Undibacterium parvum: one gene and its partners. The protein of the gene in region 1 binds, or shares a complex with, the protein of each later gene. Links are inferred from orthologs where the notes say so. Each region holds a gene or a part of one and is shown in the gene's direction. Other genes may lie near its edges. The genes, in order: secY, secG and secA.

Region 1 (9,776 bases):
ATGCCAGATTTCATTGGTTTGACCATTGCGGTTCATAACGGTAAGCAACACGTACCAGTTTATGTTTCCGAAAACATGGTTGGTCATAAACTTGGCGAATTCGCGTTGACTCGTACTTTCAAGGGTCACGCTGCCGATAAGAAGGCTAAGAGATAGGTGCTATGATGGAAACTAAAGCAATTCTACGCGGTGTGCGTCTGTCCGAGCAAAAAGGTCGGTTAGTCGCTGATCTGATTCGCGGTAAAAAAGTAGATCAGGCATTGAATATTTTAGCATTCAGCCCTAAAAAAGGTGCAACGATCATCAAGAAGGTTTTGGAGTCTGCAATTGCAAACGCCGAACACAATGATGGTGCGGACATCGATGAGTTGAAAGTAAAAGTTATTTATGTCGAAAAGGGCACGATTTTGAAGCGTTTTACAGCGCGTGCAAAAGGTCGTGGCGATCGTATCTCTAAACAATCCTGTCACATCTACGTGACTGTCGGTAACTAAGGAGTCACGATGGGACAGAAGATACATCCAACCGGTTTTCGTCTTGCGGTAACGCGTAACTGGTCTTCACGTTGGTATGCTGGCAATGGTAATTTTGCTACTATGCTGCTTGAGGATTTGCGTGTTCGCGAATATCTGAAGAAGAAACTGAAGAACGCATCTGTAGGTCGTATTACTATTGAGCGTCCGGCAAAAAATGCTCGCATTACTATTTATAGCTCCCGTCCAGGTGTTGTAATTGGTAAAAAAGGCGAAGATATTGAACTGTTGAAAACAGAGCTCGCCAAAATCATGGGCGTTCCTGTGCATGTCAATATCGAAGAAATTCGTAAACCAGAAATCGACGCTCAGCTAATCGCTGATTCTATTTCCCAGCAACTCGAAAAACGTATCATGTTCCGTCGCGCAATGAAGCGCGCGATGCAAAATGCGATGCGTTTGGGTGCTAAGGGCATTAAGATCATGTCTAGTGGTCGTTTGAATGGTATCGAGATCGCACGTAAAGAATGGTATCGTGAAGGCCGCGTGCCTCTGCATACATTGCGTGCTGATATTGATTACGGTTTCAGCGAAGCATCGACAACCTACGGTATTATTGGCGTCAAAGTTTGGGTTTATAAGGGTGATCGTTTGCCAAATGGCGACGCTCCAGTTATTGAATCCACTCCAGAAGATGACAAAAAACGTCGTGGTCCTCGTCGTGATGATGGTAAGCCTAGCAGCCGTCCTCGTGCCAAGCGTCCTGAAGGTCAAACTCCAGCTGGTGTGGCAGCTCCTGCGGCAAAGCGTGTTCACGCTAAACCGGCAGGCGTTGCGACAGCTCCAGCTGAGAAAGCAGGAGAATAATCATGCTGCAACCAGCACGCAGAAAGTACCGTAAAGAGCAAAAAGGCCGTAACAAGGGCATCTCGCATGACCGTGGTACTGCTGTTTCTTTCGGTGAATTTGGATTGAAGGCAATTGGTCGCGGTCGTATTACTGCGCGTCAAATTGAAGCTGCGCGTCGCGCTATGACACGCCACATTAAACGTGGTGGTCGTATCTGGATTCGTATTTTCCCAGATAAGCCAATCTCGCAAAAACCTGCTGAAGTTCGTATGGGTAATGGTAAGGGTAATCCTGAGTACTACGTTGCCGAGATTCAGCCTGGTAAAATGCTGTATGAAATGGATGGCGTCGATGAGACGCTGGCGCGCGAAGCGTTTCGCTTGGCCGCAGCTAAACTGCCGTTATTGACTACGTTCGTCGTGCGTCAAGTCGGCCAATAAGGGAGTTGTAAATGAAAGTATCTGAACTCCAAGGCAAGGATCCAGCAGCTTTGACAAAAGAGCTGAATGACTTGTTGAAGGCTCAATTTAGTCTGCGTATGCAAATCGCTACTCAGCAACTGAATAATACTTCACAGTTGAAAAAAGTGCGTCGTGACATCGCACGTGTAAAAACCGTCATGAATCAGAAGGATGCCAAATAATGAACGATCAAGTAAAAGTCGCACTGAAGCGCACATTGATTGGCAAGGTTGCGTCTGACAAGATGAACAAGACCGTAACAGTGGTCGTTGAGCGTCATGTTAAACATCCTTTGTACGGCAAAATTATCATGCGTTCGGCGAAATACCATGCGCACGATGAAGAAAACCAGGCAAAGATTGGCGACACAGTTGAGATTCAAGAAGGTCGTCCAATTTCCAAGACTAAAGCTTGGACTGTGACACGTGTGGTTCAAGTTGCACAGGTTGTATAAATTTATTGCACAATTAGTTTTTTGATGTAATAATGATGGGCTGTTATTTACAAACTTTGTAAATAACAGCCTAAATGTCTTTTGCAGCACAATCTAGTGTTGTGGAAGTGGTTAAAAATCGTCCACCTAATCAGTAGGCTCGTGCATTGTTGGTTGTGAATTCCGACAACAAGTGAGTTGGCTGGCGGGACCAAAACTGACTGCAGATTTGCTTTGTGCGAGTTGTGCGGATTAAGTTGGGAAAGAGAACATTATGATTCAAACAGAAAGCCGGCTAGAAGTAGCTGACAATACTGGTGCACGCGAAGTTTTGTGTATTAAAGTATTGGGCGGCTCTAAGCGTCGTTATGCAGGTATTGGTGATGTTATCAAAGTCACTGTTAAATCTGCTGCGCCTCGCGGTCGCGTAAAAAAGGGTGAAATTTACAATGCTGTTGTTGTAAGAACTGCTAAGGGTGTTCGTCGTCAAGATGGTTCCCTGGTTAAGTTTGATGGCAATGCTGCAGTGTTGTTGAATGCAAAACTCGAGCCAATCGGAACACGTATTTTCGGCCCAGTAACGCGTGAATTGCGTACTGAGCGTTTTATGAAAATCGTTTCGCTAGCTCCTGAAGTACTGTAAGGAGTCCAGATGAATAAGATTCGTAAAAACGACGAAGTCATCGTCTTGACGGGTAAAGACAAAGGTAAGCGCGGTCAAGTGCAGCAATGCGTTGATGCAAATTACGTTGTTGTTGCAGGTGTTAATGTTGCTAAAAAAGCGACTAAGCCTAACCCAATGACTGGTGCAGTTGGTGGCATTGTTGATAAAGTAATGCCAATACATGTGTCAAATGTTGCATTGTTTAATGCTGCATCTGGTAAAGCAGACCGTGTTGGCTTTAAGGTTGTGGATGGTAGTAAAGTCCGCGTCTATAAGTCAACTGGCGAAGTTGTGAAGGCATAAAGTCATGGCCCGTCTACAAGCATTTTATAAAGAAAAAGTCGTTGGTGACTTGACAGAGAAATTCTCTTACAAGTGTCCAATGGAAGTGCCTCGTCTTCTGAAGATTACCCTGAATATGGGTTTGTCTGAAGCGATTGCCGACAAAAAAATCATCGAGCACGCAGTTGGTGACTTGACGAAAATTGCTGGTCAAAAACCAGTTGTCACCAAAGCGCGTAAAGCGATTGCTGGCTTCAAAATTCGTGAAGGTTATCCGATTGGTTGTATGGTGACTTTGCGTGGCGCTCAGATGTATGAATTCCTGGATCGTTTCGTTACAGTGGCATTGCCACGTGTTCGTGATTTCCGTGGTGTGTCTGGTCGTGCGTTTGACGGTCGTGGTAATTACAATATCGGTATCAAGGAACAAATTATCTTCCCTGAAATCGAGTACGACAAGATCGACGTGTTGCGTGGTATGAATATCAGTATTACTACGACAGCAAAGACCGACGAAGAAGCAAAAGCGCTTCTCGCCGCATTTAAATTTCCGTTCAGAAACTGAGGTCGCCATGGCAAAATTGGCACTGATTAATCGTGAGCAAAAGCGTGCAGATCTAGTGAAGAAATTCGCTGGCAAACGCGCCGAATTGAAGGCCATCATTGATGACCAATCAAAGACTGAAGAGGAGCGTTACTTAGCTCGTCTGAAGTTGCAGGCATTGCCACGTAACTCTAATCCGACACGTCAGCGCAATCGTTGCGCATTGACAGGTCGTCCACGTGGCACATTCCGTAAGTTTGGTTTGGGCCGTATTAAACTCCGTGAATTCGCCATGCGTGGTGAGATTCCGGGTATGACTAAAGCCAGCTGGTAATAGGAGAATATCAATGAGTATGAGCGATCCTATCGCCGATATGCTGACACGCATCCGTAACGCGCAAGTAGTTCACAAAACTGCCGTTGCAATGCCGTCCTCTAAGGTGAAAATTGCAATAGCAGTTGTACTGAAGGACGAAGGCTACATTGAGGATTTCGCAGTGGTTGACGCCGCTGGTAAGTCCGAATTGAAAATCGGTTTGAAGTATTATGCAGGACGTCCTGTTATAGAGCGTTTGGAGCGTGTTTCACGCCCAGGTCTTCGTATTTACAAAGGTAAAGACGAGATTCCAAGTGTTATGAACGGTTTGGGCGTGGCCATTGTGTCCACACCAAAAGGCGTTATGACTGACCGCAAAGCGCGCGCAACCGGTGTCGGTGGCGAAGTAATTTGCTACGTCGCCTAAGGAGTGCAAGATGTCACGAGTAGGTAAAATGCCAATCGCGGTGCCAGCAGGTGCAGAAATTGCAATCTCGGCAGCGCAGATTACAGTAAAAGGCCCAATGGGCGTTCTGACACAAAGCCTGAATGGCTTGGTAGCAGTCGCTAACGATAATGGTACTCTTAACTTTTCCCCGGCTGATGATAGTCGCGAAGCCAATGCTATGACCGGCACCTTGCGTGCTTTGGTTAATAACATGGTGATCGGCGTCACAAAAGGCTACGAAAAGAAATTGAACTTGGTCGGCGTTGGATATAAAGCACAAGCACAAGGCGATAAATTGAATTTGTCGCTAGGCTTCTCGCACCCATGCGTTCACCAGATGCCAGAAGGCATTACGGTTGTAACGGCAACACCTACTGAAATTCTGATCAAAGGAATTAATAAGCAGGTTGTTGGTCAAGTGGCTGCTGAAGTCCGTGCATACCGCAAACCGGAGCCTTATAAAGGCAAAGGCGTTCGATATTCGGACGAAGTGGTTGTGATTAAAGAAACCAAGAAGAAGTAATAGGGGTTGACGATGGATAAGAAACAATCACGTCTGCGCCGCGCGACTCAAACCCGTGCCAAGATCGCAGAACTCAAGGTGACTCGCCTGGCAGTGCATCGTACGAATCAGCACATCTATGCAAGCATTATTGATTCTGATGCCAAAGTTTTGGCTTCAGCATCTACGCTAGAGGCAGAAGTTCGTGCTGAATTGGCAGCAGCGTCAGGTAATGGCGGCAACGCTACTGCCGCTACACTGGTCGGCAAGCGTGTTGCAGAGAAGGCGTTGAAAGCAGGGATTACCGAAGTCGCGTTTGATCGCTCCGGTTTCCGTTACCATGGTCGCGTCAAGGCGTTAGCGGAAGCTGCGCGTGAAGCTGGCCTGAAGTTCTAAGGAAAATTCATCATGGCAAAAATGCAATCGAAAATGGCAGCCGACAAGCCGGATGATGGCATGCGCGAAAAAATGATCGCGATCAACCGTGTAACCAAAGTGGTTAAGGGTGGTCGTATCATGGGCTTCGCAGCATTAACTGTCGTTGGTGACGGTGATGGCCGTATCGGTATGGGTAAAGGGAAGTCGAAAGAAGTTCCTGTAGCTGTACAAAAAGCGATGGAAGAAGCGCGTCGCAAGATGATTAAAGTTACTCTCAAAAACGGCACTTTGCAGCACGCTGTTACTGGTCAGCATGGCGCATCTAAAGTGATGATCATGCCTGCCAAAGAGGGTACTGGCGTTATTGCGGGCGGTCCAATGCGCGCAATTTTTGAAGTTTTAGGCGTAGTGAATGTCGTTGCTAAATCCAACGGCTCTACTAATCCTTATAACATGGTTCGTGCGACTCTGGATGGTTTGTCCAAGATGAGTACGCCATCAGAGATTGCTGCTAAACGTGGCAAATCGCTAGAAGAAATTCTGGGCTAAGGTGAGCGAAATGACAAAGACAGTAAAAGTAACTTTGGTCAAAGGTTTGATCGGGACTCGTGAGTCTCATCGCGCCACCGTTCGCGGTTTGGGTTTGCGTCGTATTAATTCGGTTTCCGAATTGGAAGACACTCCATCCGTACGCGGCATGATCAATAAAGTCTCGTATCTTGTGAAGGTTGTATCGTAAGCCGCAAGGCTTGCGATCGGAGCAAATTATGGAATTGAATACAATTCAACCTGCTGATGGCGCAAAACACTACAAACGTCGTGTTGGTCGCGGTATCGGTTCTGGTTTAGGTAAGACATCGGGCCGTGGTCATAAAGGTCAGAAGTCACGTACAGGCGGTTTTCACAAAGTTGGTTTCGAAGGCGGTCAAATGCCTTTGCAACGTCGCTTGCCTAAGCGTGGTTTTAAATCTTTGGCTACGCCTTACAAGGCTGAAGTTCGTTTGACGGATTTGGAAAATCTTCCAGTTACTGAGATCGATATTCTTGCATTAAAACAAGCGGGCGTAGTGTCGCAATTGGCGCGTGTAGTGCGCGTTATCTTGTCAGGCTCTATCACGAAAAAGGTAACTTTGAACGGTTTGATCGCCTCTAAGGGCGCTAAAGCTGCAATCGAAGCTGCTGGCGGTACAGTGACTGAAGTAGTTATTGCACCAGTGGTTAAGAAATTACCTGCTAAAGCAGTTGCTTGATTCAGTCGAAACAGGAGCAATAATTGGCAACTTCTCCACAACAGACTAAGAGTGCAGCAAATGGATTTCCTTGGGGAAGACTTTGGTTTTTGTTGGCTGCATTAGTTGTTTACCGCATTGGTGCGCATATACCAGTTCCTGGTATTGATCCATCAGCACTAGAGGAATTGTTTAAGCAGAACCAAGGTGGTATTTTGGGTATGTTTAACATGTTCTCTGGTGGGGCATTACAGCGTTTTACAGTTTTTGCTCTAGGTATCATGCCGTATATTTCGGCATCAATTATTATGCAATTGATGTCGATTGTTTCTCCTCAGTTAGAGGCGCTTAAAAAAGAAGGCGAATCTGGCCGTAGAAAAATCACTCAATATACGCGTTATGGTACTTTGTTGTTGGCAACACTGCAGGCGTATTTCATCGCGTTTGGGTTGGAATCTCAGCCTGGCTTGGTGATTGATGCTGGTATGGCGTTTCGCTTTACGACGGTCGTTACTTTGTTAACCGGAACCATGTTTTTGATGTGGTTAGGCGAGCAGATTACTGAACGTGGTTTGGGAAATGGTATATCTATCATTATCTTTGCTGGTATTGCTGCTGGTTTGCCGAATGGATTAGCAAGTTTGTTCGAGTTGGTTCGCACTGGTTCGATGGCACCATTTACAGCGTTGATAGTTTGCTTGATTGTCGCTGCTGTGACCTACGGAGTTGTTTTTGTCGAACGGGGACAGCGTAAGATATTGGTGAATTACGCTAAGCGCCAAGTGGGTAATAAAGTTTACGGTGGGCAAAGTAGTCATTTGCCGTTGAAGTTGAATATGGCTGGAGTAATTCCACCTATTTTCGCCTCTTCAATACTTCTGTTTCCGGCGACGATTATCAGTATGTTCACTAAGGGGGTTGAAAATTCGGATAGTCGAGTAATCAGTTTCCTTAAGGATCTTGCTGCGTCGATGGGGCCAGGGGAGCCGATTCATGCCCTCTTGTATGCTGGCGCAATTATTTTCTTTTGTTTCTTTTACACAGCTCTTGTGTTTAATAGCAAAGAAACAGCCGATAACCTAAAGAAGAGCGGAGCATTCGTGCCGGGTATTCGTCCAGGTGATCAAACGGCGCGTTATATCGATAAGATTTTAATGCGCTTGACACTGGTAGGTGCGTTGTATATTACGGTGGTGTGTTTGGTGCCTGAATTCATGATGTCATATTGGAAAGTTCCATTTTATTTTGGTGGTACTTCACTTTTGATTATCGTTGTAGTGACGATGGACTTCATGGCTCAAGTGCAAAATTATGTAATGTCACAGCAATACGAATCGCTTCTTCGTAAAGCAAATTTCAAGGGCGGAATTCCTTCGCGGTAATCGCCCAGAGGAACAGCAGATCGAATGGCAAAAGACGACGTTATACAGATGCAGGGCGAGATTCTAGAGAATCTTCCGAATGCAACATTTCGAGTTAAGTTGGAAAATGGGCATGTTGTGCTTGGCCATATTTCTGGGAAGATGCGAATGAATTATATTCGTATCCTTCCTGGTGATAAGGTGACAGTAGAATTGACGCCTTATGATTTGAGCCGGGCACGCATTGTGTTCCGAACCAAGTAAATTTAAATGAACTAGAAGGAAAGAGGGCAAAAATGAAAGTTCTCGCATCAGTTAAGCGGATCTGCCGCAATTGCAAGATCATCAAGCGCAAGGGTGTTGTTCGTGTTATATGCACAGAACCACGCCATAAGCAGCGCCAAGGTTAATTAACGTTATTTATCGAGGATAACGAATGGCACGTATAGCAGGGGTTAATATCCCAAATCATCAGCATACCGTAATCGGCTTAACAGCTATCTATGGTATTGGTCGTCCACGCGCAGAGAAAATCTGCCAAGCAACCGGTGTTTTAACGAATAAAAAAGTTAAAGATCTGGATGATAGCGAATTAGAAAGACTTCGCGACGGAATTGCAAAATTCATCGTCGAAGGTGATCTACGTCGTGAAATCTCGATGAACATCAAGCGTTTGATGGACTTAGGTTGCTACCGCGGCCTCCGTCATCGTAAGGGTTTGCCTTGCCGTGGTCAACGTACACGTACGAATGCTCGTACGCGTAAGGGTCCGCGTAAAGCAGCGCAATCATTGAAGAAATAATCCAGCACTGCTGGGTTTAAGGAAACAATTATGGCAAAAGCACAAAATAACGCAAACGCAGCCCGCGCTCGTAAAAAAGTTAAAAAGAATGTCGCTGAAGGTATCGCACACGTTCACGCTTCTTTTAACAATACCATCATCACGATCACTGATCGTCAAGGCAATGCTTTGTCTTGGGCAACTGCTGGTGGCGCTGGTTTTAAAGGTTCGCGTAAGTCGACACCGTTTGCAGCTCAGGTTGCAGCGGAAGCTGCAGGTAAAGTTGCAGTTGAATGCGGTATCAAAAATCTGGAAGTTCGCATCAAGGGTCCAGGCCCAGGACGTGAATCTTCGGTTCGCGCTTTGAACAACTTGGGTATTAAAATATCCTTGATTCAAGACGTTACTCCAGTTCCACATAACGGCTGCCGCCCTCCAAAGCGTCGTCGTATCTAAAACAGTAGCGAAAGCTGCTGGTGTTCTGGTAGATTTAGCGTTAGAATACAGCCCGCCAATTCAATTGGTGGGTTTTCTGTTTTTTCGCAGAATTTAGTAGTTTTTGTAAGACCACCGTCTGTTCGATTGCAGATCAGACTAGCGCAGCAGGATGATGTTCCTGCTTGCGTCATTAATAAAAGGAAAATATCGTGGCACGTTATATTGGACCAAAAGCAAAATTATCCCGTCGCGAAGGCACGGATCTGTTTCTGAAAAGCGCACGTCGTTCTTTAGATTCTAAATGTAAATTAGATGTAAAACCTGGTCAACACGGTGCTAAGTCTGGCGCCCGTACTTCTGACTACGGTAATCAATTACGTGAAAAGCAAAAAGTTAAGCGTATGTACGGTATCTTGGAGCGTCAGTTCCGCCGTTATTTCGCAGAAGCTGATCGTCAAAAAGGCAATACTGGCGAAACTCTGTTGAAATTGCTGGAATCCCGTTTGGATAACGTCGCATATCGTATGGGCTTCGGTTCCACACGTGCAGAAGCGCGTCAATTGGTTAGCCACAAAGCATTTACTGTTAATAACATCGTTGTTAACATCGCTTCCTAC
Region 2 (9,765 bases), 1.0 Mb from region 1 along the record:
GGAGGCGGCCTCTTTGCCAGAAAATTATTTTACCGTCTGGAGCAATCTGTTTGACCTGTCCAGATTGTCGGGCGCCGAGAGCTTGTTAGTGCAGGGCGGCACTTCAGGGATAGGGGTAGCGGCAATACAAATCGCGGCTGTGCTTGGTCATAGGGTGTTTGCCACAGCTGGCACGGATGAGAAATGCCGTATTACCGAGAGCTTGGGGGCAGAGCGTGGGATTAATTACCGCAACGAGGACTTTGCTGAGGTCGTTAAATCCCTGACTGCTGGGGTTGGGGTGGATGTAATCCTGGATATGGTGGCGGGCGACTACTTGCCGCGTGAAATCAATTGTCTGGCCGATGATGGGCGTCTGGCGATTATTGCGCTGCTGGGTGGGGCCCGTGCCGAGCTGGATATGGGGCAAGTGTTGCGGCGGCGTTTAACTATTACTGGTTCCACTTTAAGGCCGCGTTCTATTGCTTTTAAGGCTGCAATTGCGCGCCAATTGCTGGTGCGGGTCTGGCCCTTGCTGGAGGCTAAGTCGATTAAGCCGGTGATTTACCAGGTTTTTGCCTTGGAGCAGGCGGCGCAGGCGCATCGTCTGATGGAGAGTAGCCAGCATGTCGGTAAAATAATGTTGCAAATTTGATTTGCGATAGATTTGCGCTGATTTTTCTAGAAGTTTTATATACTCCCTACTTTTTATTGTAAATCATAGTGTTTTCCCGCGTCTTTATTGCGTGATTGAAAAATACCTAGGGGGAGTATATTGGCTTCCTGCACGTTCTGCGGAGTTTTACTGGCGCTGTTTGGCCTGTTGTGACGATGGAAATGTTTTGAAACTGGTCTGCTCAATTTGACCCCTGCGCCGCGCTCACGATACAATAGAGGGTTAATAAAATTTTAGAATGCTATGCGCCGTACACTAATAGCTGGTAATTGGAAAATGAATGGCAGCCTCGCTGCCAATAGTGCCTTGCTCGCTGAGCTTAAGGCTGGTATGGCGGGGCAGTCTTGTGATGTATTGGTGTGTGCTCCTGCTGTGTATTTGGCGCAGTGCGCCGAGTCGCTGGCGGGTAGTGGCATCAGTTGGGGTGCGCAGGATGTGTCTATGCATGCCGCAGGTGCTTACACCGGTGAAATTTCAGCGACTATGCTCAATGATTTTGCTTGTAAGTATGTGATTCTCGGTCACTCTGAGCGCCGTGCCTATCATCATGAGTCGAATGAGTTGGTGGCACAAAAAACCTTGCGTGCCTTGGCTGCAGGTATTTTGCCTATCGTTTGCGTCGGTGAAACTTTGGAGCAGCGTGAGTTGGGTCAGACCGAGGCTGTCGTGAGCGCGCAATTGCAGGCGGTGCTTAATGTGTTGGATGATGCGGCCTTGGCTAAAATCGTCGTCGCCTACGAGCCTGTGTGGGCAATTGGCACCGGTAAAACCGCGACGCCACAAATGGCGCAGGATGTGCATGCGGTATTGCGTGCTCAGTTGGCGGTGCGCTCGGACGAGGTGGCTCAGAAAGTTCAGATTTTGTATGGCGGAAGTATGAAGCCAGAGAATGCGCGCGAGTTGCTGGCGATGGTGGATATTGATGGTGGTCTAATTGGTGGTGCTGCGCTGAAGTCTGTTGACTTTCTTGCGATCATTAATGCCGTGTAAAGAATGTTTTGGTAGTTGTTGTTTTTAATGTGGTAATTAATTTAACTGGGTGTTTTGAATGCAAAATTTTTATACTTTGGTCGTGGTTGTGCAGGTTCTGTCAGCGTTGACTATCATTGGTTTGGTCTTGCTGCAACACGGCAAGGGCGCGGATATGGGAGCCTCTTTTGGCTCTGGCGCTTCGGGCAGTCTGTTTGGTGCGACCGGTTCTTCGAACTTTCTTTCTAAGTCTACAGGTATCGCCGCTGCGATTTTCTTTGGTGCGACCCTGGCTTTGACTTTTATTGGTGGTCATCGCACTAGTTCTGTCGGTGTTATGGATAATTTGTCTTCGGTAAAAACTGCGCCTGCCGCCGCTTCTGCTGCTGCAGTAACTGCAGTTCCAGCGAGTGCAGCGGGGCAATCGAATCAAATTCCTAAATAATTAGAAATTTTAAAAAATATTTTAAATTTTTTTAGTGTTGCGCTGTAAAAATGATTGAATTTCCGCAATTGTGCGTTGAACAATTGGGCTGAAGAGAGTAGAATGCAGCGCTTGTGCCGACGTGGTGAAATTGGTAGACACGCTATCTTGAGGGGGTAGTGGCGAAAGCTGTACGAGTTCGAGTCTCGTCGTCGGCACCAATAGTTTTTCTTAAGTTTTTCTCTTGAGTTCGATCAAGGAATTCTTCCTAAGTGATGCTGCTCTGAAATTTGCGGTTATCATAATGCGAATTATTCAATCTGACATTTAAATACGGGGAACCTATCGTGAATCTCGAAAATTATTTCCCTGTTCTTCTCTTTATTTTGGTCGGCATTGCGGTAGGTGTGGTTCCGCAAGTTTTGGGTCGCGTTCTAGCACCTTTTAAACCCGACAGTCAAAAAACATCTCCCTATGAATGTGGCTTTGAGGCGTTTGAAGATGCGCGCATGAAATTTGACGTGCGTTACTATCTTGTCGCTATTTTGTTCATATTGTTCGATTTGGAGACGGCATTCTTCTTTCCGTGGGCTGTGGCAATGCGTGACCTTGGTTTTATGGGGTATTTGGTCATGCTCGGTTTTATTGTTGAGTTTGCGGTGGGCTTTTGGTATATCTGGAAAAAGGGCGCCCTGGATTGGGAGTGATAGATTATGGCAATTGAAGGCGTACTCAACGAAGGCTTCGTCACTACGACGGCCGATAAGCTGATTAACTGGACGCGCACTGGGTCTATGTGGCCGATGAGCTTTGGTCTGGCTTGTTGTGCGGTAGAGATGATGCACGCGGGTTGTTCACGTTATGACTTGGATCGCTTTGGTGTGGTGTTTCGCCCTTCGCCGCGACAGTCTGACGTGATGATCGTTGCTGGTACTTTGTGTAATAAAATGGCGCCAGCCTTACGCAAGGTGTACGATCAGATGGCGGAGCCGCGTTGGGTCATTTCCATGGGTTCGTGCGCCAATGGTGGTGGTTACTATCATTATTCTTATTCCGTAGTGCGTGGTTGTGATCGCATTGTCCCGGTTGATATTTATGTGCCGGGTTGTCCGCCGACCGCTGAAGCTTTGATCTACGGGGTTATTCAGTTGCAAAATAAAATTAAGCGTACGAATACGATCGCGCGCTGATGTTGCGAATTTCTGTGAAATTTTGTGCTTCAGTGGCTTAATTAAAGGCAGTTCATACTATGACTACAAAATTTGAAAATCTTGAAGCGGCAGTAAAAAATGTCTTGGGCGCTAGACTGCTCCAGTCGTTTAGCGCTTTTGGTGAGTTGACCGTGGTTCTGGCTCCTGCTGATTATTTACAGGCGATGATAGATTTGCGCGATGACGCAAGCACTGCCTTTGAACAGTTACTTGACTTGTGTGGCGTGGATTATTCTACTTACGCTGACGGTGCTTGGGATGGTGCGCGTTTTGCTGCTGTTTCGCATTTGCTGTCTCTGAGGAATAACTGGCGCCTACGAGTAAGGGTGTTTGCGGCTGATGATGACATGCCCTTGCTGCCTTCATTGGTTGAGGTCTGGAGTTCTGCTGATTGGTACGAGCGCGAAGCCTTTGATTTGTTTGGTATCTTGTTTGACGGACATAATGACTTGCGTCGTATTTTGACTGATTATGGCTTTATCGGTCATCCCTTCCGTAAAGATTTCCCTGTCTCTGGTTATGTTGAGATGCGTTATGACGCGGATCAAAAAAGAGTTATCTATCAGCCGGTGACGATAGAGCCGCGTGAGAATACTCCGCGTGTGATTCGTGAAGAGCATTACGGTATGAAGGGTTAAGGAAAATTAATGGCTGAAATTAAAAATTACACCTTAAACTTTGGTCCGCAGCATCCTGCTGCCCATGGTGTATTGCGTCTGGTGTTGGAGCTCGATGGTGAGGTGATACAGCGCGCTGATCCGCATATCGGCTTATTGCATCGTGCCACCGAAAAACTCGCAGAACAAAAAACATATTTGCAGTCTGTTCCGTATATGGACAGGCTTGATTACGTTTCCATGATGAGTAATGAGCATGCCTACGTGATGGCAATCGAGAAGATGTTGGGTCTCGAAGTGCCTTTGCGTGCGCAGTACATACGCGTCATGTTCGACGAGATCACCCGTATCTTGAATCATTTGCTGTGGATAGGTGCCCACTCACTTGACGTCGGCGCGATGGCGGTGATGTTGTACGCTTTTCGTGAGCGTGAAGATTTGATGGATTGTTATGAGGCGGTTTCTGGTGCTCGTATGCATGCGGCCTATTACCGTCCGGGTGGCGTGTATCGCGATCTGCCAAATGAAATGCCTAAGCATAAGGCTTCGCTGTTGAAAAACGACAAGGCGATGCGTTTGCTGAATGAAAATCGCCAAGGTTCCTTGCTCGATTTCATTGAGGATTTCACTAACCGTTTCCCGACCTATGTCGATGAATACGAGACCTTGTTGACGGATAATCGTATTTGGAAGCAGCGACTGGTTGGTATCGGTGTGGTCTCGCCTGAGCGAGCCAAGGCCATGGGCTTTACCGGTGCGATGTTGCGCGGTTCTGGTGTTGAGTGGGATTTGCGTAAGAAGCAGCCTTACGAAGTGTATGACTTGCTGGACTTTGATATCCCTGTTGGTGTCAATGGTGATAGTTATGATCGCTACTTGGTGCGCGTAGAAGAAATGCGTCAGTCGAATCGGATTATTAAGCAATGCGTAGAGTGGCTGCGTAATAATGCCGGTCCGGTGATCAGTAATAATCTTAAAGTAGCGCCACCAGCACGTGTGAATATGAAGTCGAATATGGAAGAATTGATCCATCACTTCAAATTGTTTTCAGAAGGTTTTCATGTGCCAGCAGGTGAGGCGTATGCGGCAGTTGAGCATCCAAAAGGCGAGTTTGGTATCTACATGGTATCGGATGGCGCCAATAAGCCTTACCGTTTGAAAATTCGTGCTCCAGGATTTGCGCATCTGCAAGGTTTAAATGAAATGGCTAGTGGGCACATGATTGCGGATGCAGTAACCATCATTGGTACGCAAGATATTGTGTTTGGCGAAATTGATCGATGATAGAAATGATCACATGCAAATCGCGTGTTGATATTTGAGGCAAAAAGCGATGGTCTTATCAGAGCAAGCATTTAAAAAAATTGATCGTGAATTGGCGAAATTTCCGGCCGATCAAAGACAGTCGGCCGTGATGGCTGCGCTAGCAATTGCGCAAGACGAAACTAGTTGGTTGTCACCTGAAGTGATGCAGGTGGTTGCGGATTACATCGGTATGCCAGCAGTGGCGGTGCAGGAAGTTGCTACGTTTTACAATATGTACAACACCAAGCCGGTTGGGAAATATAAAATTTCCGTATGCACTAATTTGCCTTGCGCCTTGTCTGGCGGTGAGCGTGCCGCGCATCATTTAAGAACTAAATTAGGTCTCGCATACAAAGAAACGAGCGCCGATGGTTTGTTTACCTTGGTTGAAGGTGAATGTATGGGCGCTTGCGGTGATGCGCCTGTAATGTTGGTAAATAATAAGCGTATGTGCAGTTTGATGTCGCATGACAAAATCGATGCTTTGGTCACTGAATTGAAAGAGGCGGGTAAATAATGACGAGTCTGCACAATCGCCATATCAAGCCGCTGATTTTGGCTGGACTTGATGGCAAAAATTGGCATTTGCAAGATTATGTCGCACGCGGTGGCTATCAGTCACTCAAGCGCATACTTGACGAGAAAATCACGCCTGAGCAAGTGATTGCTGAGTTGAAGGCTTCCTCTTTACGCGGACGCGGCGGTGCAGGTTTTCCTACGGGCTTGAAGTGGAGTTTTATGCCGCGTCAATTTCCTGGTCAAAAATATTTGGTCTGCAATACGGATGAAGGCGAACCAGGTACTTTTAAAGATAGAGATATCATTCGTTATAACCCGCATGCCCTGATCGAGGGTATGGCCATCGGTGCTTACGCGATGGGAATCACCGTCGGCTACAACTATATACACGGTGAAATTTTTGCTGACTACGATAGATTCGAAGAAGCGATTGAGGAAGCGCGTGCTGCCGGTATGTTGGGCGACAAAATTCATGGTTCAGAATTCTCGTTCCAGTTGCATGCCTTCCACGGTTATGGCGCCTATATCTGCGGTGAGGAAACTGCATTGTTGGAGTCCTTAGAAGGTAAAAAAGGACAGCCGCGCTTTAAGCCTCCTTTTCCTGCCAGTTTCGGCATGTATGGTAAGCCGACGACGATTAATAACACCGAAACTTTTGCGGCCGTGCCGTTTGTACTGGCTATGGGGGGTGAGAAATATGCCGCCCTGGGTAAGCCAAACAACGGAGGTACTAAAATTTTCTCTATGTCGGGCGACGTCGCCAAGCCGGGTAATTATGAAGTTCCTATGGGGACGCCGTTTGCCACCTTGTTGGAATTGGCTGGCGGTATGCGCGACGGTAAAAAGCTGAAGGCGGTTATTCCTGGCGGCTCCTCTATGCCAGTGTTGACGGCTGACGTGATGATGGCAACCGACATGGATTATGATTCCATCGCCAAAGCCGGGTCTATGCTCGGTTCTGGTGCCGTGATTGTGATGGATGAGACCCGTTGCATGGTCAAGTCTTTACTGCGTTTGTCTTACTTCTATTTTGAAGAATCTTGCGGTCAATGTACACCATGCCGTGAAGGTACCGGTTGGTTGTATCGCATGGTGCATCGCATAGAGCACGGTCAAGGACGTCCTGATGATTTGGATATGCTGAACTCTATCGCCGACAACATTCAGGGGCGCACTATTTGCGCACTTGGTGATGCTGCTGCGATGCCGGTTCGCGCCTTTATCAAGAACTTCCGAGAAGAGTTTGAATATCACATCGAGCATAAGCATTGCTTGGTTCCTACTTACATGTAAGCCAGCTTGAATTTTTATTCGCTTAGCGCACCCAGAGTAAACCATGGTTGAAATCGAAATAGACGGCAAAAAAGTTGAAGTGCCCGCGGGCAGCATGGTAATGGATGCTGCCAATAAACTTGGCACTTACATTCCTCATTTTTGTTATCACAAAAAATTATCTATTGCGGCAAATTGCCGTATGTGTCTGGTCGAGGTTGAAAAAGCACCTAAGCCATTGCCAGCCTGCGCCACGCCTGTGACGCAAGGTATGATCGTTCGCTCCAATAGCGATAAGGCGATCACTGCTCAAAAAGGCGTGATGGAGTTCTTGCTGATCAATCATCCTTTAGATTGCCCTGTTTGCGATCAAGGCGGCGAGTGTCAGTTGCAAGATCTTGCCGTTGGTTATGGCGGCACGAGCTCACGCTATCAAGAAGAAAAACGCGTGGTTTTTCATAAGAACGTTGGTCCTTTGATTTCCATGGAAGAAATGACGCGCTGCATACATTGCACACGTTGTGTTCGTTTCGGACAGGAAATCGCTGGCGTGATGGAATTAGGCATGCTTGGTCGCGGTGAGCACGCGGAAATTACTTCCTTTGTTGGTAAAACCGTTGATTCCGAGTTGTCGGGCAATATGATAGATCTGTGCCCAGTTGGCGCATTGACCTCTAAGCCTTTCCGTTTTTCTGCACGTACCTGGGAATTGTCTCGCCGCAAATCGATTAGCGCGCACGATGGACTGGGTTCTAATCTGACGGTGCAGGTAAAAAACAATAAGGTGATGCGTGTCGTCCCTCTGGAAAATGAAGCGATCAATGAGTGCTGGATTTCGGACAAGGATAGGTTCTCCTACGAAGGCCTGAATAGCTCTGAGCGTTTGACCAAGCCTATGATTAAGCAGGGCGGTCAATGGCAAGAAACTGATTGGCAAACAGCGCTTGAATACGTGGCGCACGGTTTGCGTAATATTAAGCATGAGCATGGCGCGGATGCTATCGCCACTGTGGCGACAGCAAATTCAACATTGGAAGAGCTTTTTTTGTCGCAAAAAATTACGCGTGGCTTAGGTTCTGAAAATATAGATTTCCGTTTGCGTCAAGCCGATTTTTCTATCAGCGCTGAGATTAAGCCTTGGTTGGGGATGTCGATTAATGATTTCGGACATCTGAAAAACGTGTTTGTGATCGGGTCTTTCCTGCGCAAGGATCATCCTTTGTTGGCGGCACGTTTGCGTCAGGCTGTCAAAATGGGTGCAAAGCTGAGTATTTTGCATGCCACTGATGACGATCTATTGATACCAGTTGCGAATAAAGCGATCTTAGCGCCATCTGCATGGTTAGCTTTCTTGGCTGAAATCGCGGTTGCAATTGCCAACAAAAAAGAAATCGCAAAACCAGTAGGATTTGAGTCTATACAGGTTTCATCCGCAGCTGAAGCAATTGCGCAAAGCTTGCTGGCTGGTGCGGAAGCCGCTGCTAGTGGCGTATTTATCGGTAACGCCGCGGCACAATACAGCGACGCTGCAAAAATTCACGCTCTAGCCCAATGGATTGCACAGAATTCCGGCGCAGGATTTGGTTATCTGACTGAAGCGGCGAATACGGTCGGCGCTTATTTGGTAAATGCTAAGCCAGTTGCCAATGTGGGCTCACTCTTTAGTACTCCGAAAAAAGCCTATGTCTTGCTTAACACCGAGCCTGAGTTCGATAGCGCAAATCCTCATCAGGCAAAACTGGCTCTGAATCAGGCTGAGATGGTGATCGTCTTGTCTGCATTTAAGCACGCATCTGATTATGCTGATGTCTTATTGCCGGTGTCGCCATTTACTGAGACTTCGGGGACTTTCATCAATTGTGAAGGCCGCGCACAGAGTTTTCATGGTGTCGTGAAGCCTTTAGGTGACACTCGTCCGGCATGGAAAGTGTTGCGGGTTTTAGGTAATTTGCTTGGCTTGGATGGCTTCGAATTCGAAACTTCAGAAGCGATACGCGATGAGGTGTTGGGTAAGGATGTGAAGGATCTTTCAGCTAAGTTGAATAATTTCTCTTCGATTGCACCATCACTGTCGAATACACCAGTCGGGCTGGAACGTGTTTCTGATGTGCCTATTTACAGCACAGATGCGATTGTTAGAAGGTCTGAGTCTTTGCAGAGAACCACTGACGCGAAGACTGGCAATGTATGGCTAAGCAGTGTTGAATTTGCTAAATTGGGAATAACAGCCGGCGATTTCGTGAAGCTAGTGCAAGGCGATGCGGTCGCCATATTGCCAGCTGCGCTAGATAAGGCCTTGCCAGACAATGTGCTTAGGCTTGCTGCGGGAGTTGTTGCGACCCAAGCTTTGGGCGGAATGTTTGGTGCTATTAGCGTGGAGCGTGCAGTATGAACTTTTTGCCCACTATCCAATCCTTCGGTCTCAATCTTTTCGGAGGCTTGTGGCCCTTAGTCTGGACCTTAACTAAAATTATCTGCATCACCTTGCCAGTGATGGGCTGTGTTGCCTATCTGACTTTGTGGGAACGCAAGATGATAGGTTGGATGCATATACGCTTAGGGCCCAATCGGGTTGGTCCGGCCGGCTTGTTGCAGCCTATCGCGGATGCCTTAAAACTGCTGTTAAAAGAAATCATCATTCCAGCCAAGGCGAACAAGGTTTTGTTCGTGTTAGCACCGATTATGACTATCATGCCGGCATTGGCAGCTTGGGCAGTCATACCATTTGGTCCAGAAACAGTTTTGGCCAACGTCAATGCTGGTTTGTTGTTGATTATGGCGATCACTTCTATG
Region 3 (10,194 bases), 1.5 Mb from region 1 along the record:
GGTGCAAACACCTATGCTGCGTACCGGTACTCACAATGAGCCTATGATGATGGCGACTACCGCCAGCACTACAGCAAATATGGGGATGACATCGTCGGCCGGCTTCGAAAGCCTGAGTAAGCCAGCGGTATGGCGACGTGAATCAGCCTCTGATCAGGTGCGTGCTTTGGAAAAAAATGGAATGGAAACTTATGATATTCCGGCTTTTTTACGCAAACAAGCTGATTGATCTTGCTTCGCCAAAATATCGTGCGATGTAGTTTGAAATAGTTGAAAAATAGCTCGAAGCAAAACGCCGGCAATCGCTGGCGTTTTGCTTTCTGCAAGAAAATTAAGACTAAGGCATACTTGCGCTCAGCCCGTTTTTTAACAATACACAAAGTTGATGTTTGTTATGAGGCGGTGTACTTTCATCTATTACTGGAGCCAGATATGACTATCAAGATCGCAGAAAAATTACCCGAAGGCAGTTTAGCCGAATTCATCGAAGTCGAATCTGAGGGTTGCTCACTCGGACCAAATACTTTTAGCGTAGCCGATCTGAGCAAAGGTAAGACCATCGCAATTTTTGGTTTGCCAGGCGCCTATACACCAACTTGCTCGGCTAAACATGTACCAGGTTATGTGGAACACGCTGCGGCTTTGAAAGCCAAGGGCGTCGATGAAATCTGGTGTATCTCGGTCAATGATGCGTTTGTGATGGGCGCATGGGGGCGTGATCTGAAAGCGACTGGCATCGTGCGTATGATGGCCGACGGTAATGGCGCATTCAGTAAGGCTTTGGGTTTGGATGCTGATTTTAGTAAATTCGGTATGGGCACGCGTTCCCAGCGTTATTCTTTACTCGCAGTTGATGGCGTAGTGAAGCAATTGAATATTGAAGAAGGCGGAAATTTCGAAGTATCGAATGCAGAAACGATGCTGGCGCAATTGTCCTAATTTTTTTCCTCGTAAAAAAGCGCACAAATTTGTGCGCTTTTTTATTTTTGATGCCAGCTTTTAATTGCTAGTCGCAAGCTACTTACGGGTATCGATTTTGGCAAGCAGATATAATACTCAGATGTTAAAACAAAGAACAATCAAAAAACAGGTCAAAACCATAGGTGTGGGAGTTCACTCCGGTACTAAGGTGGATTTGATACTGCGTCCAGCGCCTATCGATACTGGCATCGTGTTTACCCGTATTGATTTAAACCCGCCCGTGGTATTTGAAGCGCAAGCCTTGAACGTCGGGGATACTCGCATGGCATCGACCTTGACCAATCAAGGTGCGAAAGTGTCTACCGTTGAACATCTGTTGTCTGCTTGTGCTGGCTTGGGCATCGATAATTTATATGTCGATGTCAGTGCTGAAGAAATCCCTATCATGGATGGATCAGCATCTTCTTTCGTGTATCTGCTGCAGCAAGCGGAAATGCAAGAGCAAAACGCAGCGAAAAAATTCATACGCGTTTTAAAGCCGGTAGAAATACGTGAGGGTAGTGGCAAATCCGAAAAATGGGCGAGGTTGGAGCCTTTTGATGGGTATAAGTTACATTTTTTCATAGAGTTTAACCATCCCGCGGTGGATGGTACGACTCAGACCGCCGAGGTGGATTTCTCTAAAGTGTCCTACGTCAAGGACGTGGCTAGAGCCCGCACCTTCGGCTTCATGCAGGATGTAGAGATGTTGCGCGGCATAGGATTGGCGCGCGGCGGATCTATGGAAAATGCTATCGTGATGGATGAATTTCGTATCTTAAACGCCGATGGACTGCGCTTTGATGACGAGTTTGTGCGGCATAAAATTCTCGATGCTATCGGTGATTTGTACCTGATCGGGCATCCCTTATTGGCAAGTTATAGTGCGCATAAATCCGGTCATGGACTGAATAATCAGTTATTGCGCGCCTTGCTGGCGCAGCCTGATGCCTATGAAATCGTGACCTTTGACCAGGAGACACTGGCGCCAGCGTCGTATGCCGAGCAAGAGCGTCGTGAGTGGGCGCTATCTTGATTGTATTTAGCCGCAGCGGATATTTCTAGACTTGGTTGCGCTGTACTAATCTATGTAATGCCGCCCTCAGTTCGGCATTTTGGGGGGTGTCGTCTAAACTATGTTCCAGTGCGTCAAAAGCGTTAATCGCACTGCTAGTGAAAACTAGTTGCTTCACTGGGCTAGGTTTTTCTATGGTTTTCCTAACTTGTACTTTGATCCGTATTGCGTTAATCTGCCAACCGCGCAACTGCAATTGTGCGAGCAATTTAGGCAAAGTTTGTTTCAACTTGCTTGCCAGTGAGGCATTCGGAGCGGCCAAACTTAATTGCTCATCGGCCAGTTGCAGTACTTCACAACTATCAAATACGCCCGGCAGTATGGCGGCACATTCTTTCTGCAATGAGGCATTGCGCTTGATACTTGGTAGTAAAGGCGAAATTTTGTCATTGCGGGCTAAATAGTTGGCGATACCGCTGGCATCGGGTAATTTTCTACCGCGTTTGATATTGAGTTTAAATGGAGGTGGCGTTAATGATTGCATGGATAGCACCTTACCACAGCTGCCGGTTTACCTGTCATAGGGACGCTCACTAATGCAAATCATTTTCATGCATTCCCGCTTCACGCAAGCGAAGTCGATTACTCTCAGTTCTACCCATATTCTATTGTCCGTCCTGGGCTTTTTAACTCTCACGATGTTGTGCTCCGCCGTCATGGCAGCTCTGATACTACGCTTGGCAAGTAGCGATCTGCCTCTGCTGAAAAACTTGGTGCCTGCCAATCTGGCTAGCTTACCAAGCAATGATCCGAATGCCAAAGATCGCTATCTAAAAGAAAACCTAGCAGCGATGGCAATTAAGTTGGGGGAGATGCAAGCGCAATTAATCCGCCTGGATGCCTTGGGCGAACGAGTTCAGGGTTTGGCCGGCGTAAAGCCGGAAGAGTTTAATTTTAAAGACGCGCCCGGACGTGGTGGTGCCGAAACTTCGACCTTGTTGCCCCCCAAAGAATTAAGTCTCTCGCAGTTTCAAGTCGCCTTAGATGCCATGGCTAGTGACCTTGAACATCGCTCAGATTTTATGAGTGTGGTCGAGACCAAGCTGATGGGTTTTAAGTTGCAATCCAAACTATTGCCAACCATACAGCCTGTCAATGTCAGTTATAACGCTTCGGGTTTCGGCTGGCGCTTAGATCCATTCTCAGGTCGCAGTGCTTTTCACGAAGGCATAGATTTTTCTAGTCCTACCGGCACGCCGATAATTGCAGCCGCTGGCGGCGTCATCATTGCCGCAGAGTTTCATCCACAATTTGGCAATATGCTGGAAATCGATCATGGTGGTGAAATCATGACGCGCTACGCACATGCTTCTAAAATTTACGTCAAAGTCGGTGACATCGTCAAACGCGGCCAGCATATCGCCGATATAGGCTCGACCGGACGCTCTACCGGCGCGCATTTACACTTTGAGGTGCATGTCAAAGGCGTGCCGCAAAATCCACATAAATTTCTCAATGCGGGTATCAATCAAGCCAGCATGGCGGCGCTGAACCAAAAATAGCTTGCTCTGCCGATTTGCTGCCATTGCGGGGCGAGTGAGTAAGAATTTTCTGTTGCGCCTATTGATATTCCCTTTTTTGTCACCAATTTTACTTAGTTGCGTGGGCCTGACCAGGCATTTTCTGGTTAATGGCTGGCTCCGTGGTAAAATCGCGAGTTAGTCTATGTTGCTGCCAAGTTAAGTTTGCTGGCAGCTTTTTTCAAGAATCTACTTACTCATTCATAGCATGTCATTCCTGACCAAGATATTCGGCAGCCGTAATCAACGGCTCTTGAAACAATACCAAAAAACGGTGCGTGATATCAACGCCCTGGAACCCACGCTGGAAGCCTTGTCGGATGAGCAGTTGCAAGCAAAGACAGGCGAATTTAAAGAGCGTATCGCCAAGGGAGAAACTCTAGACGCGATCTTACCTGAAGCGTTTGCGGTGTGTCGTGAGGCCAGTAAACGCGTCTTGAAAATGCGCCATTTTGACGTGCAATTGATAGGCGGTATGGTTTTGCATTTTGGCAAAATCGCGGAGATGGGCACAGGCGAAGGTAAAACCTTGATGGCCACCTTGCCGACTTACCTCAATGCCTTGTCTGGTAAAGGCGTGCACGTGGTCACCGTCAATGATTATCTGGCGCAGCGCGATGCCGAGTGGATGGGTACTTTGTACGGCTGGTTAGGGCTCACAACCGGTATCAACCTCTCGCAGTTGGAGCACGACGCCAAGCAAGCTGCATATGCCGCCGATATTACTTACGGCACCAATAATGAATTCGGTTTCGATTATCTGCGCGATAACATGGTGTATGAAGCCAAAGACAGAGTGCAACGCGCACTTAACTTCGCCGTGGTCGATGAAGTCGATTCCATTCTGATCGATGAGGCACGCACACCTTTGATCATTTCTGGTCAGGCCGAGAGTCATACCGAGCTGTACTACAAAATTAATGAAGTACCGAAGATGCTGACGTTACAGATCGGTGAGGAAACTCCCGATGGTAAAGGTCATATCGAGGTGGCGGGCGACTACACCAAAGACGAAAAAGCACATCAAGTCTTGTTGACTGAAGATGGCCATGAGCATGCCGAGCGTCTGCTGACGCAAATGGGCTTGTTGCCAGAAGGCGCATCTTTGTATGATGCCGCAAATATCTCTTTGATCCATCATTTGTATGCAGCCTTGCGCGCGCATGCTCTGTATTTTAAAGATCAGCACTATGTGGTGCTGAACGATGAAATCGTGATCGTCGATGAATTTACTGGTCGTATGATGACAGGGCGTCGTTGGTCGGATGGTCTGCATCAGGCGGTGGAAGCGAAAGAAGGCGTAAAGATTCAGAACGAGAATCAAACTTTAGCCTCGATCACTTTCCAAAATTATTTCCGTATGTATGTGCGCTTGTCAGGCATGACAGGAACGGCTGATACCGAAGCCTACGAATTCCAGGAAATCTACGGTCTGGAAACTGTGGTGATCCCACCGAATCGTCCTTCGCAGCGTAAAGATAGACAAGATCAGGTGTATAAGACAGCGCAAGAAAAATACAATGCGATGTTGGTCGATATTAAAGATTGTTATGAGCGCGGTCAGCCAGTTTTGGTGGGAACCACCTCGATCGAAAACTCTGAGATGTTGTCGGAGATTTTGACTAAAGCCAAACTCCCGCATAACGTCCTTAATGCGAAACAGCATGCGCGCGAAGCGGAAATTATTGCGCAGGCGGGTCGTCCTAAGGGCATTACCATCGCTACCAATATGGCCGGTCGTGGTACCGATATTGTGCTCGGTGGTAACGTCGCCAAGCAGGTGCAATTGATAGAAGCCGATAGCAAATTGTCGGATGCCGACAAGCAAACTCAGTCGCAAAAATTGCGCGATGAGTGGAAATCTTTGCACGAGCATGTAGTCAGCGCTGGTGGTCTGCATATCATCGGTACTGAACGCCACGAATCACGTCGCGTTGATAATCAATTGCGTGGCCGTTCTAGTCGCCAAGGTGATCCTGGATCTTCTCGTTTTTATCTGTCGCTCGATGATGCCTTGTTGCGTATCTTCGCCGGTGACCGCGTGCGTGCCATCATGGATAGATTGAAAATGCCGGAAGGCGAGCCTATCGAAGCCGGTATTGTGAGTCGCTCGATTGAGTCGGCGCAACGCAAAGTGGAAGCGCGTAACTTCGATATTCGTAAGCAATTGCTGGAATACGATGACGTCGCCAATGATCAGCGTAAAGTCATCTACCAGCAACGTAACGAATTACTCGAAGCGCACGATATGTCTGAGATGATTACTTCTCTGCGTAGCGGTATGTTTGAAGAAGTAGTGCGTACTTACGTGCCTGAAGAATCAGTAGAAGAGCAATGGAATGTCGCCGCTTTGGAAGCCACGCTGGCGGCCGAATGGTCACTCGATCTGCCTATCGCAAAAATGCTTGCGGCTGAACCAAATCTGAGCGACGAAGATATTCTGGAACGGGTCCAGGCTGCCGCCAATGCTGCTTATGAGTCTAAGCTGACTATCGTCGGTAAGGATGCGTTCGCCGGCTTCGAGCGCAGCGTCATGTTGCAGAGTATCGATAGCCATTGGCGTGAACATCTGGCAGCTTTGGATCACTTGCGTCAGGGCATACATCTGCGCGGCTACGCCCAGAAAAATCCTAAGCAGGAATACAAACGCGAAGCTTTTGAATTATTTGCGCAGATGCTAGATTTGATCAAGAACGAAGTGGTCAAGACCGTGGTCACGGTGCGCATACAATCGCGTGAAGAAATCGAAGCAGCCGAGCAGCAAATGGCCGCAGCGCAAATCGAAAATGTGCATTATCAACATGCAGACTTCGATGCGAATGCGACACCGGAAGAAATGTTGGCACCGACTGCAAATCCTGAGCACAGTGCGAATCAGCCTCAAGTCGATCATGGCTTTAAAGTCGGACGCAACGATGCCTGTCCTTGCGGTAGCGGTAAAAAATACAAGCAATGCCATGGTAAATTGGCCTAGGAATAGTTTGTAAATTAATACAGAAAGGGGCGGAATTTTCTGCCCCTTTTTTATTCCCTGACTCTAATTTTTGTTGTTAAATAGGCAGAAAAAAAGCGTCGAATGTGGGCGGTGTTGAGTCGATTTCGTATTTTTGATATTGAAAAATAAAGCTTCTTTGCTATATCCGCGTGATTATTTAACTACCTCGCCGTGAATAAGTGCAAAGAAAAAATGTGTGTGCTATTTTGTACAAACGTCCGACGTTTTTTTACTAATGACTATGAGTCGAGGATCACTATGCGCGTTGCACTCTATGTGATTTCTATGGCAATTGCTCTTGCTTCCAGTGTTGTTGCCGCAGCCGATGGTCCTGATTGTTCTCGTACATTTACCTTGGCTTTGCATGAGCATGGCTTATTGTGTTCTAGCCAGACAGGCGCAGGCATAGACAAAGATTTTTCTGATGAGTTGATGCGTCGTAGCGGTTGCAAGCTCAGTGTCAGTGTCTTGCCTAGAGCTCGAATTTGGCAGTTAATCGAATCTGGTGCCCTCGATTTTAGTTTGTCTGGCATCAGCAATGCTGAGCGCGAACGTTATGCCGGATTTGCCTGGTATTTTTCAAATAAATATTATCTGTTGTTAAGGGATGGTCTGAAGTTGAAGACTCTAACCGAATTTAAAAAAAATCCGGATTTGAAACTAGGCGCGATCCGCTCTTTTTGGTACAGCAATAATGCCAACCTGCTCATCGATCAGTTGCGCCCAGAAAATCGCGTAGTCTACGCGACCGGCTTCGACCCTCTCTTTAAAATATTTCAGAGCGGGCAAATCCAGGCAATGATCATCGAGCCCTTCGATTATCCGCAGATAGAAAATACAGCGCTACGTGAACAGAGTGTGATCATTGATACTGAAGATGCGGCGGTTCCGCATGGGCTGATTATGTCGAAAAAATCGCTTTCAGCGCTGGAGCAAGAAAAATGGCGAGCCCTGGTGCAAAGCATGCGCAGGGATGGCAGTGTCGCCAAGATTTTCAGAAAATACATGAAGCCTGAATTGGCCGATGCGATCACCACTTTTAAGGATTAACGTGAATTGGTTGTTGCGACAGCGTCTGGTTATCATCGTTTTAACATGCGCTTTGAGTGTGACGGCACTGCTATGGCAGCATGAAAAAGCCAATGCAAATCACGAGCTAAGGGCGGCACTCGATTTTCATGTGCGAGATTTCAGTGCGCGCATCGAACAGCGCCTGGTGAGCTACGAACAGCTAATGCATGGCGTGCAGAGTCTATTTGCGACATCCATCGCTGTGCCGCAGAATGATTTTTCTGAATATGTGAAAAATTTGCAGTTAGGCGCGAATTTTTCCAGCATGGAGGCGCTGGGCGTGGTGTGGCAGGTCACGGCGCAACAGGAGAATAGTTTTATACAAACTGCGCAGCTTGAAGTGGCTAAGGATTTCCATATTCACCCTGAAGGACTGCGGCCCAGTTATGCGCTGGTGCAGCGTATCGAACCTGGCACAGAGGAGAGTGCGCGTATGTTAGGACTTGATATGTCGCTTGATTCGACCTTGCAGGCTGCGATGGAACGCGCCAGAGATAGCGGAGTGATGGCGGTCTCGGGCAAACTTGAATCGGCGATGTCTGGTCATGCCAACCCACAAAGCTGCTTTATGATGTATTTACCAGTTTATAAAAAAGACCGCCCACTGGAAACGATCGCTCAACGCAGGGCCAATCTTGATGGCTGGGTGTTTGCAGAATATAAAGTCAATGCGGTACTCGCTACTTTGTATGGCGAAACCCCGCCCCTGATTCATCTGCAAATTTATGATGGTGTTGATGTTCGCGCCGATAACTTGATGTACGACTCTGCACCGTCCCAAGCGATGCATCCAACACCATTGCAGTTGACTGAATATATCGTCAGTGGCGGTCATACCTGGGCCGTTGTGATGCATCCTCTGCCAGGATTTGCTAGCCACTTGGGACGCGATCAGTCGACCCTGATCGCCTTCGGCGGTAGCGTATTGAGCATATTGCTGGCATTGATGACATGGCAATTGGTTTCTGGACGCGAGCGTGCGCTGACGCTGGCGCGCGCTATGACACGTGACCTGCGGGAGAGTGAAGCGAGGTTTCGCTATCTAGCGCAATACGATGAGTTGTCCGGTCTACCGAATCGCGCCATGTTTCGAGATCGCCTGCAGCAAGCCATCGCGCAGGCCAAGCGCGATAAAGCGCGTCTGGCTTTGATGTATCTCGATTTGGATAAATTTAAACCGATCAATGATCAACTGGGTCATCACGTTGGCGACATTTTGTTGCGAGCCGCGGCCGAAAGAATGCAGCTTTGTGTGCGAGAGTCCGATACGGTGGCGCGCATCGGCGGTGATGAGTTTGTGATCCTGCTGCCGCTGATAGAGACCGATTACGATGCGCTGCGGGTTGCTGAGAAAATCCGGTGTGCGCTGGCTGAATCCTTTGCGGTGGCGGGCGGGCATGTCCTTACGCTCAGTGTCAGCATAGGCATTGCGATTTATCCTGAGCATGGCGAGAGTGATGTCACTTTGGCCAAAAATGCCGATATTGCGATGTATAAAGCCAAGGAAAAGGGCCGGAATCAGGTATGCATGTATGATGCCTTGCTATGAATTCGTGATTAGCTAGTGATGAATTTGTCGTTTGCAAGTTGCCATTATTTTTCAGATTTAAAGCATACTCCCCAGAAAATTTATATAAATGGGCTCTTTGCGCATACAGTATGTGCGCAAATAAATAATACTCATGGGGAGTATTATTTTAAGTTCAGTTAGGGGTGCTGCTGCAGCTTGCCCTTTAGCTTGAGTAATTCCTGTTCCAATGCCAGAAAATCGGCTTCACGGTAGTCGCTGAAGCACTCACTGCCTTGCGCTACCACTTGCGGGAAAATATCTGCAAAGCTTTGTTCGCCGAGGGGCGTGAGTTGTATTAATTGCTGACGACGGTCCTCGCTACTCGCGCTACGTTGCAAAAAACCTTTTTGCTCCAGACGCTTGAGCACCCCGGTTAAGGTGCCTTTGGTGATCAGGGTTTTCTCGCCTAACTCTTTGCAGCTCATGCCCTGAGTGTTGCCTAGCGTAGCAATAATATCGAATTGCGACTCGGTAAAACCATGCGCACGCACGCGTACCGAGGAGGTTTTTTCAAACAATTGCATACATTCGGCGAGTAGACGTATGCTGCGTAGATAGCGTTTATTCATGCTCAAACGTGGTGATTGGTATGTCTTGCGCTACTTGGGCGTGGGCCCAAGTAGCGATTAATCTGAATACTATTGTTGAGACGGTATTGAGGCTGACATTGAGTCTGATATTAGGTCTGATATTAGGTCTGATATTAGGTCTGATATTAGGTCAGATACTGAACCTATTAGTTCGCCTTAATTGCTTCTACTTGTATCGATAATTTAACATCAGGTGAGAAACCGTAGGCGATGCCATAGTCGAGACCGAAGTCACTGCGTTTGAATTCTGCCGTGGCGTCTGCGCCGCAAGCTTCTTTCTTATGCATAGGATGCATGATGCACTTGAATTTATTGATGGTCAGCGTCAGTGGTTTTGTGACGCCCATCAAAGTAAATTCGCCCTGCACCGCCACTGGGGTGTCGCCGTTAAATTGTATAGACGTGCCTTTGTA

What was found.
Region 2: secY (region 1) and secG share a complex: the UniProt entries of both Escherichia coli proteins name them as parts of the sec protein translocase complex. The link is inferred for Undibacterium parvum from one-to-one orthologs.
Region 3: the proteins of secY (region 1) and secA are in contact, whole or in part, in a crystal structure (PDB 3DIN), measured with the Thermotoga maritima proteins. The link is inferred for Undibacterium parvum from one-to-one orthologs. Residues at the interface, in WP_004081795.1 of Thermotoga maritima: Glu108, Gly109, Glu110, Glu111, Ala236, Glu237, Arg238, Arg239, Ile240, Thr241, Ile242, Gln243, Tyr244, Ala245, Arg246, Arg247, Val248, Thr249, Gly250, Arg251, Arg252, Val253, Tyr254, Gly256, Ala257, Ser258, Thr259, Tyr260, Leu261, Pro262; in WP_004082002.1 of Thermotoga maritima: Glu261, Ala262, Arg263, Lys300, Ala301, Arg302, Thr303, Ile304, Ile305, Leu323, Tyr324, Asp325, Pro326, Val329, Ser330, Tyr333, Ile336, Lys340, Phe345, Val349, Glu363, Phe364, Tyr374, Ser375, Gly376, Gly377, Glu393, Ile395, Thr482, Ser483.

Annotation. Positions count from the first base shown.
Region 1 is NZ_CP034464.1:1,383,300-1,393,075, reverse strand. Bases 5,831-8,792 are described here. They hold secY (preprotein translocase subunit SecY), read left to right. Parts: upstream 5,831-6,623; coding sequence 6,624-7,961; downstream 7,962-8,792. Other genes in these bases: rpsK (30S ribosomal protein S11), read left to right, coding at 8,773-8,792; rpsM (30S ribosomal protein S13), read left to right, coding at 8,377-8,742; rpmJ (50S ribosomal protein L36), read left to right, coding at 8,237-8,350; infA (translation initiation factor IF-1), read left to right, coding at 7,986-8,204; rplO (50S ribosomal protein L15), read left to right, coding at 6,118-6,600. Also shown: rpsS (30S ribosomal protein S19), read left to right, coding at 1-156; rplV (50S ribosomal protein L22), read left to right, coding at 162-494; rpsC (30S ribosomal protein S3), read left to right, coding at 504-1,340; rplP (50S ribosomal protein L16), read left to right, coding at 1,343-1,762; rpmC (50S ribosomal protein L29), read left to right, coding at 1,774-1,965; rpsQ (30S ribosomal protein S17), read left to right, coding at 1,965-2,237; rplN (50S ribosomal protein L14), read left to right, coding at 2,491-2,859; rplX (50S ribosomal protein L24), read left to right, coding at 2,869-3,183; rplE (50S ribosomal protein L5), read left to right, coding at 3,188-3,727; rpsN (30S ribosomal protein S14), read left to right, coding at 3,735-4,040; rpsH (30S ribosomal protein S8), read left to right, coding at 4,054-4,449; rplF (50S ribosomal protein L6), read left to right, coding at 4,460-4,993; rplR (50S ribosomal protein L18), read left to right, coding at 5,006-5,368; more of rpsE, read left to right, coding at 5,381-5,830; more of rpsK, read left to right, coding at 8,793-9,177; rpsD (30S ribosomal protein S4), read left to right, coding at 9,369-9,776. UniProt on the Escherichia coli protein: The central subunit of the protein translocation channel SecYEG. Consists of two halves formed by TMs 1-5 and 6-10.
Region 2 is NZ_CP034464.1:370,171-379,935, reverse strand. The notes cover bases 507-3,386. They hold secG (preprotein translocase subunit SecG), read left to right. Parts: upstream 507-1,703; coding sequence 1,704-2,069; downstream 2,070-3,386. Other genes in these bases: EJN92_RS01675 (NADH-quinone oxidoreductase subunit C), read left to right, coding at 3,298-3,386; EJN92_RS01680 (NuoB/complex I 20 kDa subunit family protein), read left to right, coding at 2,762-3,238; ndhC (NADH-quinone oxidoreductase subunit A), read left to right, coding at 2,396-2,755; tpiA (triose-phosphate isomerase), read left to right, coding at 899-1,645; EJN92_RS01705 (NAD(P)H-quinone oxidoreductase), read left to right, coding at 507-634. Outside these bases: more of EJN92_RS01705, read left to right, coding at 1-506; more of EJN92_RS01675, read left to right, coding at 3,387-3,897; EJN92_RS01670 (NADH-quinone oxidoreductase subunit D), read left to right, coding at 3,907-5,160; NADH-quinone oxidoreductase subunit NuoE, read left to right, coding at 5,210-5,698; NADH-quinone oxidoreductase subunit NuoF, read left to right, coding at 5,698-6,993; NADH-quinone oxidoreductase subunit NuoG, read left to right, coding at 7,037-9,364; NADH-quinone oxidoreductase subunit NuoH, read left to right, coding at 9,361-9,765. UniProt on the Escherichia coli protein: Subunit of the protein translocation channel SecYEG. Overexpression of some hybrid proteins has been thought to jam the protein secretion apparatus resulting in cell death; while this may be true it also results in FtsH-mediated degradation of SecY.
Region 3 is NZ_CP034464.1:2,928,875-2,939,068, forward strand. Bases 3,421-6,729 are described here. They hold secA (preprotein translocase subunit SecA), read left to right. Parts: upstream 3,421-3,763; coding sequence 3,764-6,529; downstream 6,530-6,729. Other genes in these bases: EJN92_RS12820 (M23 family metallopeptidase), read left to right, coding at 3,421-3,537. Also shown: cell division protein FtsZ, read left to right, coding at 1-229; EJN92_RS12805 (peroxiredoxin), read left to right, coding at 433-939; lpxC (UDP-3-O-acyl-N-acetylglucosamine deacetylase), read left to right, coding at 1,061-1,996; EJN92_RS12815 (DciA family protein), read right to left, coding at 2,022-2,519; more of EJN92_RS12820, read left to right, coding at 2,572-3,420; EJN92_RS12830 (substrate-binding periplasmic protein), read left to right, coding at 6,809-7,600; EJN92_RS12835 (CHASE domain-containing protein), read left to right, coding at 7,602-9,170; EJN92_RS12840 (MarR family winged helix-turn-helix transcriptional regulator), read right to left, coding at 9,329-9,760; EJN92_RS12845 (YceI family protein), read right to left, coding at 9,928-10,194. UniProt on the Escherichia coli protein: Required for protein export, interacts with the SecYEG preprotein conducting channel.